2 regions of the Pseudarthrobacter oxydans genome follow, and region 1 is predicted to be linked to the other one. Evidence: predicted binding sites of a transcription regulator. Region 1 holds the regulator's gene; the other holds the start of a gene.

Region 1 (5,583 bases):
GGTACACCAACGCGGGCAAGTCCTCGCTGCTGAACCGCCTGACCGACGCCGGTGTCCTGGTGGAGAACGCCCTGTTCGCCACCCTGGATCCCACCGTCCGCAAAGCGGAAACCGCGGACGGCCTGGGCTACACCCTGGCCGACACCGTGGGGTTCGTCCGTTCACTGCCAACCCAGCTGGTGGAAGCGTTCCGCTCCACGCTCGAGGAAGTTGCGGACGCGGACCTGATCCTGCACGTGGTGGACGTTTCGCACCCGGATCCCGAGGGCCAGATCGCCGCAGTCCGCAAGGTCTTCAGCGAGGTGGATGCCCGGAAGGTGCCCGAAATCATCGTGCTCAACAAAGCCGACGCCGCTGATCCGTTCGTGGTGGAACGGCTCAAGCAGCGCGAGCCGCGGCACGTGGTGGTCTCGGCCCGCACGGGGGAAGGCATCGCCGAACTGCTGGAGGCAATCAGCGACGCCATTCCCCGGCCCGGCGTCAAGCTGGAACTGCTCATCCCGTATGAGCGCGGGGACCTGATCAGCAAGCTTCACGACTCCGACGCCGAGATCATCAGCGTCGACCACGTTGAAGCCGGCACCAGGGCCGTCGTGATGGTCCGGGAAGGCTTCGCGGCTGAACTGGAACCCTTCGTCAGCAATGACTGAGGCCGTGGCAGGAGAAGCCACGGAAACGGCCGGCGAGCAGTTCGTGATCGAACTGCTCGACCGGGCCGTGGCGGGCATGGGCGGGCAAAGCCGTGCCGGCCAGCATGAGATGGCCAGGCAGGTGGCCCGCGCCATCGAAACGGGGGACCACCTGCTGGTCCAGGCGGGGACCGGCACCGGCAAGTCCCTGGCCTACCTCATCCCCCTCATCGCGCATGCATTGCAGAGCAACAAGCCCGCCCTGGTGTCAACGGCCACCCTGGCCCTCCAGACCCAGATTGTGGGCAGGGACCTGCCCCGGCTGCTCAAGGCCATCACCCCCGCCCTGGACAGGCCGGTCAAAGTGGCCCTGGTCAAGGGCCGCTCCAACTACGTTTGCCGGCACAAGCTGGAAGGCGGCTTCCCCAGCGAGGAGCCGGCCGAAGGCCAGCTTTTCAGCCTGGGCGAGGACACCAGCGTCCCGCATTTCGCCGCAGCCGTGGGCGGCCCCTCGTCCCAGCTCGGCAAGGAGGTGGTGCGGCTGCGGGAGTGGGCGGAGAAGACCGCCACCGGCGACCGGGATGAACTGCTGCCGGGCGTCACGGACCGTGCCTGGCGGCAGGTTTCGGTGACGTCCATGGAGTGCCTGGGCTCCCAGAAGTGCCCCATGGCTGCGGAATGCTTCAGCGAACTGGCGCGCCAGGACGCTGCTGAAGCGGATGTTGTGGTCACCAACCATGCGATGCTCGCCGTCAGCGCGTTCGAAGGCCTGGCCGTCCTGCCCGAATATGACGTGGTGGTGGTGGATGAGGCCCATGAACTCCAGGACAGGGTTACCGGGGCGGTCTCCGGCCAGCTCTCGGTGGCCATGGTCCACGCCGCTGCCGCCGGTGCGCGGAAGCACACGGCCATCACCGTTGATGCGTTGAACGCCGCAGCCGCCAACTTGGAGCTTGCCCTGGCAGGCGTGCCGAACGGGCTGCTCCCGAACGGGCTCAATGATGAACAGCTGGACTGCGTGGACCAGCTGCGGGATGCCTGCCGGGCTGCCCTCTCGGATTCAAAGGGGGACAGCAGCGCCACGGCCGACGGCGGCAGGCAGCTCGCGCGGTCGCGGCTGCTGCTCATCCTGGAACTTTGTGAACGGCTCCTGGCAGCCCGGGAGAACCGCGAAGTGGTGTGGTTTTCCCGTGCCAGTTCCTTTGACCCTGCACAGGGATTCTCCCCGCCGGACGAGACCGCTCCTGCGTTGATCAACATCGCGCCGCTGTCCGTTGCCGGGAGGCTGCGCGAAGGACTCTTCGCCGGCCACACGGTGGTGCTGACCTCCGCGACGCTGGCCATCGGTTCCGCGTTTGAACCTGCCGCGGGCGGACTGGGCCTGGTGGGTGACGGCGCCCCGAGCTGGACAGGCGTGGACGTGGGATCACCCTTCGACTACCCAAAGCAGGGCATCCTCTACGTGGCCGGGCACCTGCCGAAGCCCGGCAGGGGTGCTTCCCCGGAAGCACTGGACGAACTGGAAGCCCTGATCCGTGCTTCCGGTGGCGGGGCGCTGTGCTTGTTCTCGTCCCGGCGTGCGGCAGAGGAAGCGGCCGAGGCACTGCGCCCCAAGCTGGGGATGACCGTCCTCTGCCAGGGTGACTCCACCATGACCGGCCTGGTAAAGCAGTTCGCCGACGAGCCCGATACCTGCCTGTTCGGGACCATGTCCCTTTGGCAGGGCGTGGACGTCCCCGGCGGCTCGTGCCGGCTTGTGGTGATAGACCGCATCCCGTTTCCGCGGCCGGACGATCCCCTCATGACGGCGCGCTCACGGGCAGTAGCCCAGGCAGGTGGAAACGGCTTTATGTCGGTTTCGGCCACCCACGCCGCGATCCGGCTCGCCCAGGGGGCAGGCCGGCTGATCCGTTCCACGGGCGACAGGGGAGTGGTGGCCGTGCTTGACTCCCGGCTTGCCACTGAACGCTATGCAGGGTTCCTGCGCGGGGCGCTGCCGCCCTTCTGGTCCACAACAGACCGGAAGACGGCGATTGCCGCCCTGGAGCGGCTGGCCCGGGAAAACGCCTGAGGCCGTCTCGCTGCAGCGGACGGAGTTTCCCTGCTACAGCGAGCGGAGTACCGACACAACCTTGCCCATGATGGTGGCGTGGTCTCCGAGGATGGGCTCGTACTGGGTGTTCTGCGGGAGCAGCCACGTGTGGCCGTCACGCTGGCGGAATGTCTTGACGGTGGCTTCATCATCCAGGAGCGCGGCCACGATATCCCCGTTGGCCGCATCCTGCTGGCGGCGGACCACAACCCAGTCGCCATCGCAGATGGCTGCATCCACCATCGAATCCCCGGCTACCCGAAGCATGAACAGTTCCCCCTGGCCCACCAGTTGCCTGGGGAGCGGCATCACGTCCTCCACCAGCTGGTCGGCAAGGATGGGGCCGCCTGCGGCGATCCGGCCCACCAGGGGAACCATCGCCGTGTCCAGGGCGGTGGGCAGTTCGGTCACAGTCGCTGCACCGGGTGAACGGACGGCGGACGCCTGGCTTGCCGGCTTTGCGGCTCCGCCGTCCAGGGTCAGCGGCATCAGGACTTCCATGGCCCGCGGCCGCTTGGGGTCGCGGCGGAGGTAGCCAAGCTTCTCCAGCTGGGAAAGCTGGTGCGTCACGCTCGAAAGGCTCGCCAGTCCCACGGTGTCGCCGATCTCCCGCATGGACGGCGGGTACCCGTTTTCGTTGACCGAGCGCTGGATGGTTTCGAGGATCTTCTTTTGCCGTGGAGTCAGGCCCTTGGCGGTCCTCTTCGGTTGCGCGGTTGCCCTGCCCCCGGCGGCTGCTGCTGCCATATTCGCCAATGCCTTTCGGTTCCGCCGGCCCTCTCCATGGCCATGCCCTGGAAGTTCCCGCCCCTAAATGTCAGACCCTGCTGATCGACTGTCCAGGTGGTTGTTCTTTGGTTCAAAGCTAGGCCAGCCGCATTGCTTTTTCAAACATTTGTTCTAGCGAGTCTCGACAATGTTCGTTGATAGGTGCTAAAACAGAGAAAGCAAAGTTCGAATATATGTTCTACTCATTGCCCTGGTCATTCGAAGACTACGCCGGAAAAGGTCCGGCCGGGGGCGGAGGGAAGGACGTCCGGGCAGCACAGTACGGTCCAGGAGGGCTCAGATCATGTCAGCTACATCTGTTTCGCGGGGTTCACGCCACCAGCTGCTTTCGGTGCAGCAAATCCTGTCCCAGGCGGACAATCGGCAGGCCGGACGGCCTGCGCCTCTTCCGCCCCTTCGCCTGACCCGTCGTGGTCGCATCGTGCTGATCGGCATTCCGCTGGTCCTGCTCGCTGCCCTGCTTCTTTCGCTGGCAGGCTTTTTCAATGCCCCGGCCAAGGCGTCGGAGTCTGCGACGGATCTTGCAACGACGCCCACTGTCACAGTCACGGTCCAGCCTGGCGAGTCACTGTGGGGCATTGCGGCCGGTGTCGCACCGGAGCGTGATCCGCGGGACGTCGTGGCGGACATCGTGCAGCTCAATAACCTCCCGGCCGGCGCGGTCTTCCCCGGCCAGCAATTGTTCGTGCCCGCAAGTTAGGACCCGGCATTTTGCCTCTCCACGGGCGGCAGGGCGCGGCACGCCGGGAGCGAACAGGAAACCGTCACATTTTCCGGTGTCCGGCCCGGGCACTAAACTGTTCAGGTGAATGACCAGCTAGAGCGCCTGAACCGGCTTCCCCTCCGCAGCAACCTCCGCGGGCTTACGCCCTATGGCGCGCCCCAGTTGGACGTTCCAATCCTCCTGAACGTGAATGAAAACACCCATGGGGTTCCGGCTGACGTCAGGGCGGCCATTAGCGCAGCGGTGTCAGAAGCGGCAGCAGGACTCAACAGATACCCGGACCGGGAATTCACCGACCTGCGGAAGGCGTTGGCGGAGTACCTGGGGCACGGGCTGGATGAATCCAACCTTTGGGCGGCCAACGGCTCCAACGAAGTCCTTCAGCAGATACTCCAGGCCTTTGGCGGCCCAGGACGTACAGCGCTCGGATTCCCTCCCACGTACTCCATGTATCCCCTGCTGGCCAGCGGAACGGACACGGAATACATTGTGGGCGAGCGTGCCGGCGATTACGGTCTCAGCGCCGAATCTGCCGCGCGGCAGGTCAAGGAGCTGCAGCCCAACATCGTCTTCCTGTGCTCACCCAACAACCCCACGGGAACCGGCCTCGGGCTGGACGTGGTGGAAGCCGTCTACGAGGCCGGCGAAGAAAGCCAGTCCATCGTCATCGTCGATGAGGCGTACCACGAGTTCGCGCATGACGGAACGCCCAGTGCGCTGACCCTGCTGCCAGGGCGGGAACGGCTGATCGTCTCAAGGACCATGAGCAAGGCGTTCGCCTTGGCCGGCGCCCGCCTCGGCTACATGGCGGCGGCCCCCGAAGTGGCCGACGCGCTGCGGCTCGTCCGTCTCCCGTACCACCTCTCCGCCATCACGCAGGCCACCGCCCTCGCCGCCCTCCGGCACCGGGAGGCGCTGATGGCGGATGTGGAGGACATCAAGAAACAGCGCGACCGCATTGTGTCCGAGCTGCTCAGGATGGGACTCAAGCCTGCCGCGTCAGACTCCAACTACGTGTTTTTCGGCGGCCTGGAGGACCCCCACCAGGTGTGGCAGGAACTGCTGGACGCCGGTGTCCTGGTCCGCGACGTAGGAATCCCCGGCCACCTCCGCGTCACAGCCGGAACTGAGACCGAAACCACAGCTTTCCTCACCTCCCTTGAAAGCATCCTTGCCCGCCAGGCCAAGCTTCCCGCCTAGACTGGAAGAACCGGCGCTGGACGCCTCGAACCACCCCTTCTGCCCAAAAGGACCCAAGCATGAGTACCACCGGATCGAATGTTGCTGCGGCCCGCACCGCGCGCATGGAACGTGCCACCAGTGAGTCCTCTGTGCTCGTGGAAATCAAC
Region 2 (5,583 bases), 1.8 Mb from region 1:
TTGCCGCCGGACTCTGCGGCGAGGTCGACGACGACGGATCCGGCCCGCATGCCCTGCACCATTTCGGTGGTGACCAGGAGCGGGGCACGCCTGCCCGGGACGGCCGCCGTCGTAATCAGCACGTCCGCCTGGGCCACATGCGGGGCGAGCAGCTGGCGCTGCCGGGTGCCGGCGTCGGAACTGAGCTGGCGGGCGTAACCCCCGGCAGCCTCGCCTGCTTCCAGGTCCAGCCGGACGAAGGTGCCGCCCATGGATGCCACCTCGTCCGCGGAGGCCGGGCGGATGTCGTTGGCGAAGACGCGCGCACCCAGGCGTTTTGCGGTGCCGATGGCCTGGAGGCCCGCCACGCCGGCGCCGAGCACCAGGACACGGGCGGGCGGAACGGTCCCGGCGGCGGTCATGTATAGCGGAAAAAACCTGGGCAGCCGGATGGCCGCTTCCAGGACGCACCGATAGCCGGCCACCAGGGCCTGGGAGCTGAGGGCGTCCATGGACTGGGCCCGGGAGATGCGGGGCACCAGTTCCAGGGCAAAGGCGGTCACCCCGGCCTCGGCGAGCGCTTCAACCGTTGGGAGTTCGGACGACGGCGATGCGAGCCCCACCGTAACGGCTCCCCTTTTCAGGGAGCGGGCGGTTTCCGGGTCCAGGGGCCGGACGTGGGCCAGGACATCCAGTTGGGCCAGGTCGAGTTCACGGACGAGGTGCACACCGGCCTGGGTGTATGCCAGGTCCGGATACCCTGCCGCCGCACCGGCATCTTCCTCCAGGAGTACCTCGACGCCGAGCGCCGCCAGTTGCTTCACCGTTTCCGGTGTGGCCGCCACACGCCGTTCACCCTCCCGGCGTTCCCGCGGTATGCCCAGTTTCACCCGCCAACTCCCCTCGCTGCAGTAGCTCGCGGCAGGGCCTCACGGGTGGCGCCCGACCGGCTGACCGGCGGGAACGTCGCGGAGCGGCTCTGCTGCACGTAGTTGGCTAGAGTCTATGGCTCAAGCCGCGGCGGCGGGAGTGGCCTGCCGGGCGTTGCGGTAACGATTCGCCTGTCAGGCCGCCCAGGGCCTGGGTGCGGGGACTCGTGCGCCGTGCCGGGCCCGCCAAAGTCGAGGGCAATCCGCCGAGCCGTCTCCATGAGTCGGGGGACGACGGTCTTTTCGACTTCGGCGGCGGAGGCCCGGTGGGTCTGCAGCGACACGTTGGCTGCGGCAACAATGTCGTTGCCGCGCCAGACAGGTACGGCCACGCCCCGCAGGCCCTCCTCCAGCTCCTCGGACACCATGGACCAGCCCCTGTCCCGGGCTGCCTCAACTTCGGCACGGAGGTGCTCCACGCTGGCGACCGAACGGTGGGTATAGCGGTGCAGCTGGACCGCTTCGAGGTACCGCTGGAACTCAGGCTCCGGCAGTCCGCCAAGGAGGACCCTGCCCATGGAGGTTGCCCAGGCCGGGAACCGGGTGCCCACGGTGATGGTGACGCTCAGCAGCCGAGGCGACGGCACGCAGGCAACGTAGACGACGTCGGCACCCTCCAGGATGCACAAAGCCGTTGTTTCGTTCAGGTCGGCGGCCAGATTCTTGAGGTGGGGCTCAGCCACACCGGGGAGCGTCAGGCCGGCCAGGTAGGACCTGCCCACATCCAGCGAGCGGGCGGTCAGCTCATAGGCGGGACCGTCGGCGCGGAGGTACCCGAGGTCAGTCAGGGTCATGAGGAAGCGCCGCGCGGAGGCCCGTGTCATGTCGGTGCGGGCAGCAACCTGGGAGACGGTGAGCCGCGGATGGTCCGGCGTGAAGGCGAGCAGGACGTCAAAGGCCTTCTCAACCGACTTCACAAAGTAGGTGGCCTGCTCTTCCATGACCTGTGCCGTTCCTCCCTGGCCGCCCTGGCTCGCCCCTGTGGGCCGGTGGCCCGGGCCAGGCCTGTTAGATCATATCCTTCAGTGGGCGTCCCTTAGCTGCTCCAGCGTTTCCGCAAGCAGGGAATTGGCCCGCCCGCCAAGGCCCAGGAGGGGAACCATCGCGACGGCCTGCTCACGCAGGTGGTCCCAGCCGTCCACCACCCGTGCGCCGAGTTCACGGGCGCGGGCAATAGTTCCCGTGACGTGGCCGGCGTAGACGAAGTCGTAGACCAGGGCATCGGCAGCGAGCGGTCCCTCGCCCCATACGGGCCGGTCGGACCTGCCTTTACCGATGGGCGTGGCGTTGACAATGAGGGAGGCTTCCGCGGCCAGGCCCGGCGCCTGCTCCCAGCCGACGCTGCGGGCATCCATCCCGAACTCCCCGGCAAGGCTGGACAGTTCCTCCGTGGCACGGGGATCCCGGTCGGTAATGGTCACCGTGCCGGCCTGCCCCCGGAGTGCGATCAAAGCCGCCCTGGCCGCTCCTCCGGCCCCCAACAGGAGGGCATGCCGCTGGGGCCCGCTGCCCAGAAGAGCCCGCACCGCCGTGACGTCGGTGTTGTGGCCGAACAGCGCAGTCCCCTTCCGCAGCAGCATGTTGCAGGCACCGCTTAGTCGGACTTCTTCCGTGGCCTCGTCGGCGGCTTCAGCTGCCCAGTGCTTGTGGGGCATGGTCACGTTCGCGGCGATGATGTCCGGTTCCCGCAGACGGTTCCGCACTCGGTCCATGCCGCCCTGCGGTGGCACGTCCCAGGCTTCGTACGCCCAGGGGATGCCGAGCCGGCGGAGCACGGGATTCCATACCCGGGGCGACATTGCCTCTGAGGCAGCGGAGCCGATCAGGAACAACCGGGCCGGTGGCGTGGGGTCTTCCATGTGATGCCTTTCGTGTCCGTGTCATCGCGCTGCCGGGAGGGGCTGCGGGCGGAGGCGTTGTGATCGGCCTCACCACCTAGTATGCTCTTATAAAACGCATTGCGCACATATGTTCGATATGCGTACAAAATCCACGATAAACCCAACGCCTTCAGCGTGGAAGGATCACCGGAATGACGAACATCGCAGCAGGCACCGAGGCCCAGACACCTGCCGAGGCCGAACGGCAGCTCAAGCGCGCCAGGAAAGCCGCCTTGGCCGCGTTCCTTGGCGGGGCACTCGAGTATTACGACTTCTTTATCTACGCGACCGCAGCGTCGCTGATCTTCTCCAAGATCTTCTTTCCCACTGGAGACCCCACGGTGGCGCTCATCGCGTCGTTTGCCACCTTCGGCGTCGCCTATGTCGCCCGGCCCTTCGGTGCTGTCGTCTTCGGCCATCTGGGCGACAAAATCGGCCGCAAGAACACACTGGTCCTGACCCTCGTGCTCATGGGCGCTGCCACCTTCCTCATTGGGATCCTGCCGGACTTCAATAGCGCCGGCTACTGGGCACCCGCGCTGCTGGTTCTGCTCCGGCTGATGCAAGGACTCTCAGCAGGAGCGGAAACCGCCGGCGCATCTGCCCTCTCCACCGAGGAAGCTCCCGAAGGCCGTCGCGGATTCTTCGCCAGCTTCGCCATGAGCGGCATCTCCGCCGGCATCGTCCTGGCATCCCTGGCCTTCCTTCCCGTGGCCGCCATGAGCGAGGCCGACCGCCTCGCCTGGGGCTGGCGAATCCCCTTCTGGGGATCCATCATCGTGCTGATCGTCGCGTACCTGGTCCGCCGCTCGCTGGAGGAACCTGAAGTCTTTGAGGAAAAGCACGACCACGGCGAACTGGTGAAGCTCCCTTTCGCCAAGATGTTCAAGACCCACCCGGCCCAGTTCTTCCAGGTGGCCCTGATGTCCTTCGAAACCGTCACGAACACGTTCATGCAGTCCTTCGGCCTCGCCTACGCCGTCACCGTGGGCGTCCCGGCATCCACCATGCTCTGGGTCAGCATCCTCGGAAACGTCCTGGCCATCGGCACGCAGCCGCTCATGGCCCATTTCTCGGACCGGTTCGGCCGGCGTCCGGTGTTCATCGCCGGCGTCCTGGGCTCCGGAGCCATGATCTTCGTCTACTTCTCGGTGATTTCCACCGGAAACATCCCGATGATCTTCCTGACCAGCACGCTGATCACGGCCGGCACGTACGCCATGTCCAACGCGATCTACCCTGCTTGGTTCTCCGAGCTCTTCAATGTCAAGGTCCGGTATTCCGGCATGGCCATCGGGCTGCAGATCGGTATTCTGTGCGCCGGCTTCACCCCGCTGCTGGGCACGGCCCTGGTGGGCGCGGACAAGGCCAACTGGGGTCCCGCCGCGTGGATCGTGGCAGGCTCCTCCGTCCTCGCGGTAGCCGGTGCCCTGTGGGCCCGCGAAACGAGCAAAACCCCGCTGCGGCAGCTGGGCAACCACGTACGGTAAGTGCCGGGCAACAAAAAGGAAGAGGCCGACGGCGGGAAGCACCCGCCGTCGGCCTCTTCCAGTTTGAGGACGGAAGGGGCGTGGTCAGCCCCGGGCCGTGAGGTCGGCCGAGATCAGCTTTGCGGTGGCGACGATTTCCTCGGCAACCGATGAAAGGTAGGCGTCAGGGTCCGGCTTGGCAGCCACGGACTGGGCCTGCAGGGACACGTTCACTGCCGCCACCACCTTGGATCCGTCGTAGACCGGCGCGGCCACGGACATCAGGCCAAGTTCGAGTTCCTGGTCCAGCAGGCACCAGCCCTGGGCCCGGACCGTGTCCAGGACAGCCAGGAGCTCTTTGACGCTCCCCAACGCGCGTGGGGTCAGCGGCTTGATGTCGGCGGCGGAAAGGTACGCCTTGAGGTCGGCAGGGGACAGCGCGGCCAGCAGCACCCTCCCCATGGAGGTGGCATAGGCGGGGAAACGGGTGCCCACGGTGATGCCTATGGTCATGATGCGACGCGTCGTCACGCGCGCGACGTACGCGATGTCGGTGCCGTCCAGCACGGCGGCGGAGGTGGACTCACCAAGCTTCAGCGACAGTTCCTCAAGGTGCGGCTGGGCCAGCTGCGGCAGTGACAATCCGGACAGGTACGCGTACCCCAGCTGGAGCACCTTGGCCGTGAGCGCGAACGTCTTGCCGTCGGTCCTGACATAGCCCAGCTCCACCAGGGTGTGCAGGAACCGCCGCGCAGTGGCGCGGGTGAGGCCGGTCCGGGCAGCCACCGCGGTGAGGGTCATGACCGGATGCTCCGTATCAAACGCGCGGATCACCGCGAGCCCGCGGGCCAGGGACTGGACATACTGGTCACTGGCCTGCGGGGCCCCCGCTGCTGCGTCGGTCATGGTAACCAATCCTAGGGGCCTTTACGCTGCCGCCGCGGCCCTCAGCGGGACGGGGACCAGCTCCTGCAACTCCTCGAGGGTGCAGCCGAAGGTTTCGCGGACGGTGACCCCGTCGGGGCCGGTGAGGAAGACGGCTTTATCTGTGTAGACGCGGGTGACGCAGCCGACGCCGGTGAGCGGGTAGGTGCAGGACTCCACGATCTTGGAGGCACCTTCGCGGGTCAGCAGGGTCATCATCACGAACACGTCTTTGGCGCCGGTGGCGAGGTCCATGGCGCCGCCGACGGCGGGGATCGCACCGGGCGCCCCGGTGTGCCAGTTCGCCAGGTCACCGGTGGCGGAGACCTGGAACGCGCCCAGGACACAGATGTCCAGGTGTCCGCCGCGCATGATCGCGAACGAGTCCGCGTGGTGGAAGTA

Evidence for each region. The regulator LexA, encoded in region 1, represses DNA repair genes until DNA is damaged. The targets are predictions, from matches to a motif close to TCGAACANNTGTTCGA.
Region 2: SMD14_RS19775 (shikimate dehydrogenase) is a predicted target of LexA. The motif match lies at 2,869-2,884, and genes of this name have one in related genera.

What each region holds. Positions count from the first base shown of each region.
Region 1 is NZ_CP139438.1:1,650,549-1,656,131, forward strand. It holds gene hflX (GTPase HflX) at 1-650, shown strand, start outside; gene SMD14_RS07515 (ATP-dependent DNA helicase) at 643-2,700, shown strand; gene lexA (transcriptional repressor LexA) at 2,734-3,468, opposite strand; gene SMD14_RS07525 (LysM peptidoglycan-binding domain-containing protein) at 3,794-4,210, shown strand; gene SMD14_RS07530 (histidinol-phosphate transaminase) at 4,316-5,434, shown strand; gene hisB (imidazoleglycerol-phosphate dehydratase HisB) at 5,494-5,583, shown strand, end outside.
Region 2 is NZ_CP139438.1:4,336,284-4,341,866, forward strand. It holds gene SMD14_RS19765 (Re/Si-specific NAD(P)(+) transhydrogenase subunit alpha) at 1-869, opposite strand, end outside; gene SMD14_RS19770 (IclR family transcriptional regulator C-terminal domain-containing protein) at 983-1,849, opposite strand; gene SMD14_RS19775 (shikimate dehydrogenase) at 1,931-2,767, opposite strand; gene SMD14_RS19780 (MFS transporter) at 2,941-4,278, shown strand; gene SMD14_RS19785 (IclR family transcriptional regulator C-terminal domain-containing protein) at 4,363-5,163, opposite strand; gene SMD14_RS19790 (3-oxoacid CoA-transferase subunit B) at 5,185-5,583, opposite strand, start outside.